Massilia sp. METH4: one gene and its partners. The protein of the gene in region 3 interacts with the protein of the main gene of each other region in a pairwise test. Links are inferred from orthologs where the notes say so. Each region holds a gene or a part of one and is shown on either strand. Other genes may lie near its edges. The genes, in order: V6Z91_RS24100, tsaE and rlmB.

Evidence for each region.
Region 1: the proteins of rlmB (region 3) and V6Z91_RS24100 interact in binary tests that used the Escherichia coli proteins (3 or more experiments, as listed by UniProt). The link is inferred for Massilia sp. METH4 from one-to-one orthologs.
Region 2: the proteins of rlmB (region 3) and tsaE interact in binary tests that used the Escherichia coli proteins (3 or more experiments, as listed by UniProt). The link is inferred for Massilia sp. METH4 from one-to-one orthologs.

What each region holds. Positions count from the first base shown.
Region 1 is NZ_CP146614.1:5,468,583-5,471,615, forward strand. What follows is about bases 54-2,933. They hold V6Z91_RS24100 (NAD(P)H-hydrate dehydratase), read left to right. Parts: upstream 54-659; coding sequence 660-2,207; downstream 2,208-2,933. Other genes in these bases: V6Z91_RS24095 (hydantoinase B/oxoprolinase family protein), read right to left, coding at 54-595; V6Z91_RS24105 (ABC transporter ATP-binding protein), read right to left, coding at 2,210-2,933. Outside these bases: more of V6Z91_RS24095, read right to left, coding at 1-53; more of V6Z91_RS24105, read right to left, coding at 2,934-2,962. UniProt on the Escherichia coli protein: Bifunctional enzyme that catalyzes the epimerization of the S- and R-forms of NAD(P)HX and the dehydration of the S-form of NAD(P)HX at the expense of ADP, which is converted to AMP.
Region 2 is NZ_CP146614.1:805,582-808,585, forward strand. Bases 37-2,887 are described here. They hold tsaE (tRNA (adenosine(37)-N6)-threonylcarbamoyltransferase complex ATPase subunit type 1 TsaE), read left to right. Parts: upstream 37-1,149; coding sequence 1,150-1,626; downstream 1,627-2,887. Other genes in these bases: V6Z91_RS03540 (CPBP family intramembrane glutamic endopeptidase), read left to right, coding at 37-41; queG (tRNA epoxyqueuosine(34) reductase QueG), read right to left, coding at 37-1,101; V6Z91_RS03555 (N-acetylmuramoyl-L-alanine amidase), read left to right, coding at 1,626-2,887. Outside these bases: more of V6Z91_RS03540, read left to right, coding at 1-36; more of queG, read right to left, coding at 10-36; more of V6Z91_RS03555, read left to right, coding at 2,888-3,002. UniProt on the Escherichia coli protein: Required for the formation of a threonylcarbamoyl group on adenosine at position 37 (t(6)A37) in tRNAs that read codons beginning with adenine.
Region 3 is NZ_CP146614.1:4,139,840-4,142,783, reverse strand. Bases 74-2,864 are described here. They hold rlmB (23S rRNA (guanosine(2251)-2'-O)-methyltransferase RlmB), read right to left. Parts: upstream 1,947-2,864; coding sequence 1,200-1,946; downstream 74-1,199. Other genes in these bases: rnr (ribonuclease R), read right to left, coding at 2,027-2,864; cysE (serine O-acetyltransferase), read right to left, coding at 326-1,060; V6Z91_RS18285 (YceH family protein), read right to left, coding at 74-315. In the rest of the region: more of V6Z91_RS18285, read right to left, coding at 1-73; more of rnr, read right to left, coding at 2,865-2,944. UniProt on the Escherichia coli protein: Specifically methylates the ribose of guanosine 2251 in 23S rRNA.

The DNA of each region.
Region 1 (3,033 bases), 1.3 Mb from region 3 along the record:
TCATCAGGGGGGTGGCTTCGTGGGACACCGAGACCTGCGCAAAGCCGATCTCGCGCGCGATGCGGGCGACGGCCTGTTCGTGCGCGGAGAACCGGTAGCCGTGCATGAAGACGATCGCCAGCGCCCGGTAGCCCCGGTCGTATGCCGCCCGCAGGCCGGCGCGCGCCTGCGCTTCGTCCAGCGGAGCGACCACGTCGCCGTGGGCGCCCATGCGCTCGTCGATTTCGACCACGTGGCCGTGCAGCAGCTCGGGCAGCACGATGTGGCGGTCGAACAGGCGCGGGCGGTTCTGGTAGGCGATGCGCAGCGCGTCGCCGAAGCCTCGTGTGATCGCCAGCGCGGTCGGCTCGCCCTTGCGTTCGAGCAGGGCGTTGGTCGCCACCGTCGTCCCCATCTTGACGGCACCGACGAGCCCCGGCGGCACGGCGTCCTCGCCGCCAAGGCCCAGCAGGTGGCGGATACCGGCCAGGGCGGCGTCCCGGTATCTGCCGGGATGTTCGGACAGCAGCTTGTGCGTGGCCAGCGTGCCGTCGGGCCGCCGCGCGACGATGTCCGTGAACGTGCCGCCGCGATCGATCCAGAACTGCCAGTCCATGCCGCCTCCCGCCATTCGAGAAAACCGCTATTCTATCGGCTTGTCCATCTTGCACGCAGCGGCCATGAATCCCCTCTACAGCGTTGCCCAGATCCGCGCCATTGAACAACAGGCCGCCGCACTGCTCCCGGCGGGCACGCTGATGGAGCGGGCGGGCCAGGCCGCCGTCAACGCGGCGCTCGACCTGCTGCCCTTCACGACGCCGCGGGCCAGGGTGCTGGTGCTGGCCGGGCCCGGCAACAACGGCGGCGATGCCTTCGAAGTGGCCGCGCACCTGGCGCATGCGGGTGTGCAGGTCTCGGTCCTGCACGTCGCGCCAACCGGGGCCACCGCGCCGGAACGCGACCGCGCCCTGCACCGCGCACAGGCCAGCGCCGCGCAATTCGTCGACCTGACGGCGCAGGAAGTGGCCGGCGGCGACTGGAACCTCGTGGTCGACGGCCTGTTCGGCATCGGCTTGCGGCGCCCGCTCGACGGAGCTCCCGCCGCGCTGGTGGCCGCCTTGAACACCCTCGCCTGCCAGGTGCTGGCGCTCGACGTGCCGAGCGGCCTTGATGCCGATACGGGCTGCATCGTCGGCGGTCCTGGCGGCCTGGCCGTGCGGGCCACGCACACGGTGACCTTCATCGGCGACAAGCCCGGCCTGCACACCTGCGATGGCCGCGACCATGCCGGCAACATCATCGTCGCCGCCCTGGAGCTGGAAGCGGCGGCGTTTCCGCCCGCCGCGATGCACCTGAACGACCCGGCATTTTTCGCGCGCCACGCGCGCGCGCGGCGGCACAACAGCCACAAGGGCAGCTACGGCAATGTGTACGTGCTGGGCGGCGCGCCGGGCATGGCGGGCGCGCCGGTGCTGGCCGGCCGCGCCGCGCTGCATGCGGGCGCCGGCCGCGTATACCTGTGCTTCGCCGGCCCGCCGTTGCCGGTGGACGCAGGCCAGCCCGAACTGATGTGCCGCGCCGCGCAGGAGGTGGATTTCGCGTCGGCCGTCACCGTTGCGGGGCCGGGCCTGGGCAATGGCCCGGAAGCGGCGCGGCTGCTGGGCGCCGCCATCGCGGCGCCACAGCCGCTGGTGCTCGATGCCGATGCCTTGAACCTGCTGGCCGGCGACGCGGCATTGCGCGACGCCGTGGCCGCCCGCACTGCGGGCACCATGCTCACCCCGCACCCGCTGGAAGCGGCGCGCATGCTGGAATCGTCGATCGGAGCGGTGCAGGCCGACCGCCTCGCCGCCGCCCGCGAGCTGGCGGCGCGGCTTGGTGCCTGCGTGGTGCTGAAAGGATCGGGCACCGTGATCGCCGCGCCGGACGGCCGGCTTGCCATCAACCCCACCGGGAACGCGGGCCTGGCCACGGCCGGCACCGGCGACGTGCTGGCGGGACTGGCCGGCGCGCTGCTGGCGCAAGGCTGGCCCGTCTGGGAAGGCGCGCTGGCGGCAGTCTGGCTGCACGGCATCGCTGCCGACGTGCTGGTGGCCGAGGGCACGGGCCCCATCGGGCTGACCGCGGGGGAATTGATTGCCACCGTGCGGGTGGCACTGAACCGCCTGGTGGCGCAGCAGGCGCACGCGGCCTGGCAGAGCCAGGCCGCGGGGCTGCGCGCCCGCTGAGCTTACACGAGGCGCCCTGCCGCGATGGTGATCGTGCGGGCGCAGCGCGCCGCCATGGCCGGGTCGTGCGTCACCAGCACGAGAGTCGAGCCGTGTTCACGGTTCAGCTCGAACATCAGGGCGATCACGGCTTCGCCGGTCGCCGCATCGAGGCTACCGGTGGGTTCGTCGGCCAGCAGCAGCGGCGGCTGCGTGACGAAGGCGCGCGCCAGCGCCACGCGCTGCTGTTCGCCGCCGGACAGGTATTTCGGGTAATGCTTCAGCCGGCTCGACAGTCCGACGCGGCCCAGCATCGCCTCGGCCTTCGGCCGTGCATCGTCATCTCCGGCCAGCTCCAGCGGCAGCATCACGTTCTCGACGGCCGTCAGGTGCGGCAGCAGCTGGAACGACTGGAACACGAAGCCCAGCTTGGCCTTGCGCAGCGCGGCGCGGCCGTCCTCGTCCAGCGCGAAGATGTCGACACCGTCGATCAGCACTTTTCCCTCGCTCGGCGTATCGAGGCCGGCGAGAAGACCCAGCAAGGTCGACTTGCCGGAACCCGAGGCGCCAACGATTGCCAGCGTCTGCCCCTTTTGCACGGTAAAATCCACGCTGTGCAAAATGGTCAGCTCGCCACTCGCATCGGCCACGCGCTTGGACAGGCCCGTTACCGCGATCGCGGTGGCGCCGGCGGCGCCGGCCGCATGCACACCGTCATGGTGCGATGCAGGCGAGTCCGGAATGAAATTGCTGCTCGCGTGAGGAAAATCTGGCATGGTTCGAGGTCTGCTTCGCTTGGTTAAAGGGTTCAATTCGGGGTTAAATTCGGGGTTAAATTCGGGGTTCG
Region 2 (3,004 bases), 3.3 Mb from region 3 along the record:
AATGGCAGCTCAAGCCTGGTGCCGCGCGAGTGCCCAGCTGACGTGCTCGCGCACCAGCTCCGAGGGATGATCGCACCGCGCCTGTAACGCGGCGACGATGGCGGGATCGCCCCGCCCCCCCAGCGCGGCGGCATTGCCCAGGCCTACGGCCAGGTTGCGCAGCCAGCGCTCGTGGCCGATGCGCCGGATCGGGCTGCCCTCCATCTTACGATTGAATTCCTCTTCGCTCCAGCCGAACAGCTCCACCATGCCGGCGCGACCCAGGCCGTGGCGCTCGTCGAAATCGGGCAGCGTGGCGCGCCGGGCAAACTTGTTCCACGGGCAGGCGGTCTGGCAATCGTCGCAGCCGTAGACGCGGTTGCCCAGCAGCGGCCGCAGTTCTTCCGGGATGCCGCCTTTCAGCTCGATCGTCAGGTAGGAAATGCAACGCCGCGCATCGAGGCGGCCAGGGCCGAGGATGGCGCCCGTCGGACACGCCGTGATGCAGGCGCTGCACTGGCCGCAGTGCGCCCCCGTGGGCGGGTCGACCGGCAGCGGCAGATCGACGAGGATCTCGCCCATGAAGAACATCGAGCCGGCATCGCGGTTGATCAGCAGCGTGTGCTTGCCGCGCCAGCCCAGCCCGGACTTTTCCGCCAGCGGCAGTTCCATCACGGGCGCGGAATCGGTGAAGACGCGGTAGCCGAACTCGCCGATTTCGTTCCTGACGCGGTCGGCCAGCTGTTGCAGCCGGGCGCGCAGCACCTTGTGGTAATCGCGCCCGCGGGCATAGACGGAGACGACGGCGGCGGTCGGGTCTTCCAGCCGGGCGCGCTCGCGCGCGCGCCAGTCCGTATCCTGGCTCGCCGGCAGGTAATCCATGCGCGCCGTGATCGCGCGCACGGTGCCCGGCACCAGCTCGGCCGGGCGCGCGCGCTTCATGCCGTGCGCGGCCATGTAATCCATTTCGCCATGCATGCCCGCGTCGAGCCACGCCTGCAGGCCCGGCTCGGCCGCCGCCAGGTCGATGTCGGCGATGCGCACCTCGGCGAAGCCGAGCTCGTTCCCCCACCGCTTGATCGCGGCGGCAAGTGACGACAACACTTCGGGTGACAGGGACATCGGACGGTACAATGCGGGGGCAATCCACCATTTTATGCGATCCCACCCATGAAAGCCCACCTGCGCGATGAAAGCCACACGGCCGCCCTTGGCGTTTCGCTGGCGCGCGCCCTGCTGCCCGGCCTCTCGATCCACCTGCACGGCGACCTCGGCGCCGGCAAGACGGCGCTCACGCGCGCCCTGCTGCACGCGGCCGGGCATGCCGGCACCGTGAAGAGCCCGACCTACACCTTGTCCGAACCGTATCATGTGACGCTCGACAGCGGGCCGATCGATATCATCCACTACGACCTGTACCGCATGGGCAGCCCCGAGGAATTCCTCGACGCGGGTTTTCGCGAAGACTTCGACGGCCACAATATCTGCATCGTCGAGTGGCCGGAAAAAGCCGAAGGCGTGCTGCCGCCGCCGGACCTGCGCATCACCCTTGCCGTCGCCGGCGAAGGACGTGATGTAGAATTGCACGCGTTCTCTGCATTAGGTATGTCATGCCTGCAACGCCTCCACTTCCCGCAGATCCTCTGATGCCGCACCAGCCCGGCGATCGACGCGGTCCAACCCGCCGTACCTTCCTGAAAGCCGGCGGCACCCTGTTGCTGTCGGTACTGACGCCGCTGCCCGCGCGCGCCGCCCAGATCCTCGCCGTGCGCGTCTGGCCGGCGGACGACTACACCCGCGTCACGCTGGAAAACGATTCCGACCTGAAGACTTCGCACTTCATCATCAAGAATCCCGAGCGCCTGGTGGTCGACATCGAAGGCCTGGACCTGAATCCCGAGCTCAAGTCGCTGGTGGCGAAGATCCAGTCGAACGATCCCTACATCCAGCAGGTGCGCGTGGGCCAGAACCGCCCGGGCGTGGTGCGGCTGGTGTTCGACCTGAAGGAGGAAATCCGCCCGCAGGTGTTCACGCTCGCGCCCGTGGGCGAATACAAGCACCGCCTGATCTTCGACCTGTACCCGGTGCAGGAAGTGGACCCGATCGCGGCCATGATCGAAAAGGGCGAATGGTCGAGCGACGGCGTGCCCGTCGGCCAGCCGAACGTGGCCGAGCAGCACCCCGCCCCCGGCCTGCCGCTGCCGGACAACAAGATCCCCGCGCCCGGCGTGCCTTCCGAAGCCGTGCCGCGGCCCGATATCGCGAAGACGGAACCAGCGAAGCCGCCGGCGGCGAAGCCGAACGAAAAGCTGGTGCGCATGCTCACCGTGGCGCTGGACCCCGGCCATGGCGGCGAGGACCCCGGCGCGATCGGCGCGCGCGGCAGCCGCGAGAAGGATATCGTGCTGGCCATCGCCAAGCGCCTGAAGGCCAAGCTGGAACAGCACCCGAACATGCGCGTGATGCTCACGCGCGACGGCGACTTCTTCGTGCCACTGAACAAGCGCGTGGAAAAGGCGCGCAAGGTCGATGCCGACCTGTTCGTGTCGATCCACGCGGACGCGTTCGTGAAGCCCACGGCGCGCGGCTCGTCGGTGTTCGTGCTGTCCGAGAAGGGCGCCAGCTCGTCGGCGGCGCGCTGGCTGGCGAACAAGGAAAACCAGGCCGACCTGATCGGCGGCGCCAACACTGGCGGCCACGATCCGCAGCTGGCCAGCGTGCTGTTCGACCTGTCGACGACGGCGCAGATCAACGACAGCCTGAAAGTGGGCAAGGCCGTGCTGCAGCAGATCGGCGGCGTCAACAAGCTGCACAAGAACGCCGTCGAGCAGGCCGGCTTCGCCGTGCTGAAGGCGCCGGACATTCCCTCGATCCTCATCGAGACCGCGTTCATCTCGAACCCGGAAGAGGAAGAGCGCCTGAACGACAACAATTACCAGGATCAGATCGCCGACGCCATCGTGCGCGGCATCCGCTCGTATTTCGCCAAGAACCCGCCGCTCGCCAAGAGCCGGCTGACCTGAGG
Region 3 (2,944 bases):
CCACTTGATGCGCATGCGGTGCTCGTATTTCGTCACGCGCGCGCCGGCGGCCGCCACGGCGTTGACGAGGCGGCGCTCGGTGAGCCGGGCCAGCACGTCGGCCACGGTGTCTTCCGAGATCTGCATCACCGGATCGCGGCTGGACAGCTGGTTGCAGCCATTGGTGAGCGCATTGAGCGACATCGGGTAGTTGTCCGGCGTCAGTGCTTCCTTCTCGGCCAGCACGGCCAGCACGCGGATCTCGAACGGGTCGAGCGTATCGGACGTTGCGGAAGGTGCGGAACCTTCGGACTGCGTATTGCCTGCTTCTGTCATCTCTCTATCCTCAATCGACCAGCTTGTTCAAGTGCGCGGGGTCGCCCTTGCCGACGGCTTCGATCTCCCCGCATTGCAAACCATTTTCCTTCAGCAGCGCGATGATGCGTTCGATCTGCCGCTCCTGCGCGGCCGCGTGGTTGATCAGCCCATGCAAGGCCTTGGACATCGGATCGTCGCCATTCGGCGTAACGCCGTAGGCGGCGAACAGCCGCTGCGCGTGAGCATCGTGTTTCTGCACGATATGGGCGGGGTTGCCCACGGCGGTAGCGCCCGGCGGCACGGGCTTGAGCAGCACGGCGTTCGAACCCACCTTGGCATACTCGCCCACCGTGAAGCCGCCCAGCACCTTGGCGCCGGCGCCGACGATCACGCCGCGCTCCAGCGTGGGATGGCGCTTCGCGCCCTGCGTGAGCGACGTGCCGCCCAGCGTGACACCCTGGTAGATCGTGCAATCGTCGCCGATCTCGGCCGTTTCACCGACCACCACGCCGAAGCCGTGGTCGATGAAGACCCGGCGGCCGATCCTGGCACCCGGATGGATTTCGATGCCCGTGACGATGCGCGCGAGCGAGCTGATGAATCTGCCCAGCCACTTCAGGCCATGGGTCCAGCACCAGTGTGCCCAGCGGTGCGCAATAATCGCGTGCAAGCCCGGGTAACACGTCAGCACCTCCCAGGCATTGCGGGCGGCGGGATCGCGTTCGATGATGCTGCGGATGTCTTGGCGCAGGTTGCGGAACATGGGCGTACGGAGTCGACGGCGATATCTCGATGGTAGCGCATCGCTGGTGAAGGTGCAGCGGATGGGCCGGCCGGCAGCCATTTACCCCAGGGTCTGCACTTGGGGTAAGGAGGCCGTCGCAACGCCCAACAGGAAGGGATCAGCCTTCCTTCGCGATCCTCTGCCGCCGCGCCTCGTACAGGCACACACCCGATGCCACGGACACATTCAGGCTCTCGACCGACCCAAACATCGGGATATTGACCAGCACGTCGCAGGTCTCGCGCGTCAGCCGGCGCATGCCCTCGCCTTCCGAGCCCATCACCAGCGCGGTCGGGCCGGTGAAGTCGGCTTCGTAGAGACCCTTCTCGCCATCGTCGGACGTGCCGATCAGCCAGATGCCGCGATCCTTCAGTTCGCGCAGGGTGCGCGCGAGGTTCGTCACGGTGATGTAGGGCACGGTCTCGGCGGCGCCGCTGGCCACCTTCGCGGCGGTGGCGTTCAAGCCCACCGCGCGGTCCTTCGGCACGATCACGGCATGCGCGCCGACACCGTCGGCCACGCGCAGGCAGGCACCCAGGTTGTGCGGATCGGTAATCCCGTCCAGCACCAGCAGCAGCGGCGGGCCTTCGATGGCGTCCAGCAGTTCGTCGAGGTTGCGGGCCAATGCCAGCTGCGACGCGAAGGCGATCACGCCCTGGTGGCGGCGGGTGCCGACGATCTTGTCGAGGCGGGCCGAGTCGACCGGCATCACGCGCACGCCGGCCGCCTTGGCATTGGCGATCAGGTCTTTCATGCGGCGATCGTCGCGCGCGGCATCGACGAAGATTTCCTCGACCGACGAGGCTTCGTGACGCAGGCGCGAGGTGACGGCATGGAAGCCGAAAATCATTTTGTTCTTGGACATGGTACTTGGTTCTTATGTGGCGAAGGGACTCGCCGGAAATGCGCCGAGGCAGGTGCCGCGGCGATGGCTTGCCTGGTTGATTATCGCTTCTTGCGGGTTTTGCTGTCAGTCCTGGCAGGCGCCTTGGCAGCCACTTCCGCGGCTGGCTTGGCAGCGCCCCGGGTCTTGGCGTTCTTGCCGTTCTTGGCGTTCTTGGCGCTATTGGCTGGCGCGGCTGCCTCGGCGCGGCGCTTGCCCTTGGGCTCGAACTCGACCTGGGGCACCAGCTTGATCGATGGCGGCGCTGCCGGCTTGCGGGCCACCGGCGCCGGCGCATCCTCGAACGTCACGGCAGGCTCCGTCCTCCCCTTGCGCGGCCCGGCCTTGCCTTCCCTTGCCGCGGGAGCGCCCGCGCCCCTGCCCGCGCCGTTGCGCGACGCGGCGCCGCGCCCACCGCCGCGGCGTGGCTTCACGTCGTCGGCAAAGGCCTCGTCGTCATCGAACGCCGCACCCTTGCGGCCGCCGCGCGCGGGCGGTGCCAGGCTGTCGGTCTCGCTCGGCGCCAGGCGCAGGTCGATCTTGCGCGACTCGAGGTCCACGCGCACGACCTGCACGGTCACGCGGTCGGTCAGCTGGTAGCGCTTGCCGGTGCGCTCGCCGCGCAGTTCGTGGCGCGCGTCGTCGTACTGGAAATAGTCGGCGCCCAGGTCCGTCACGTGCACCAGGCCCTCGACGAACAGCTGGTCGAGCTGCACGAAGATGCCGAACGTCGTCACGCCGGTGATGATGCCGCTGAACTCCTCGCCCAGCTTGTCCTGCATGAAGTAGCACTTCAGCCAGGCTTCCACGTCGCGCGAGGCCTCGTCGGCGCGGCGCTCGTTGGCCGAGCAGTGCACGCCCAGCGCATCCCACACCGTCAGGTCGCGCGCCGGCTTCGGTTCCTTGCCCTCGGCCTTGTCCTTCAGTTGCTGGCGCCGCGTCGCGTTCGAGATCGTGGTGTTCAGCACGCTCTTGTCCTC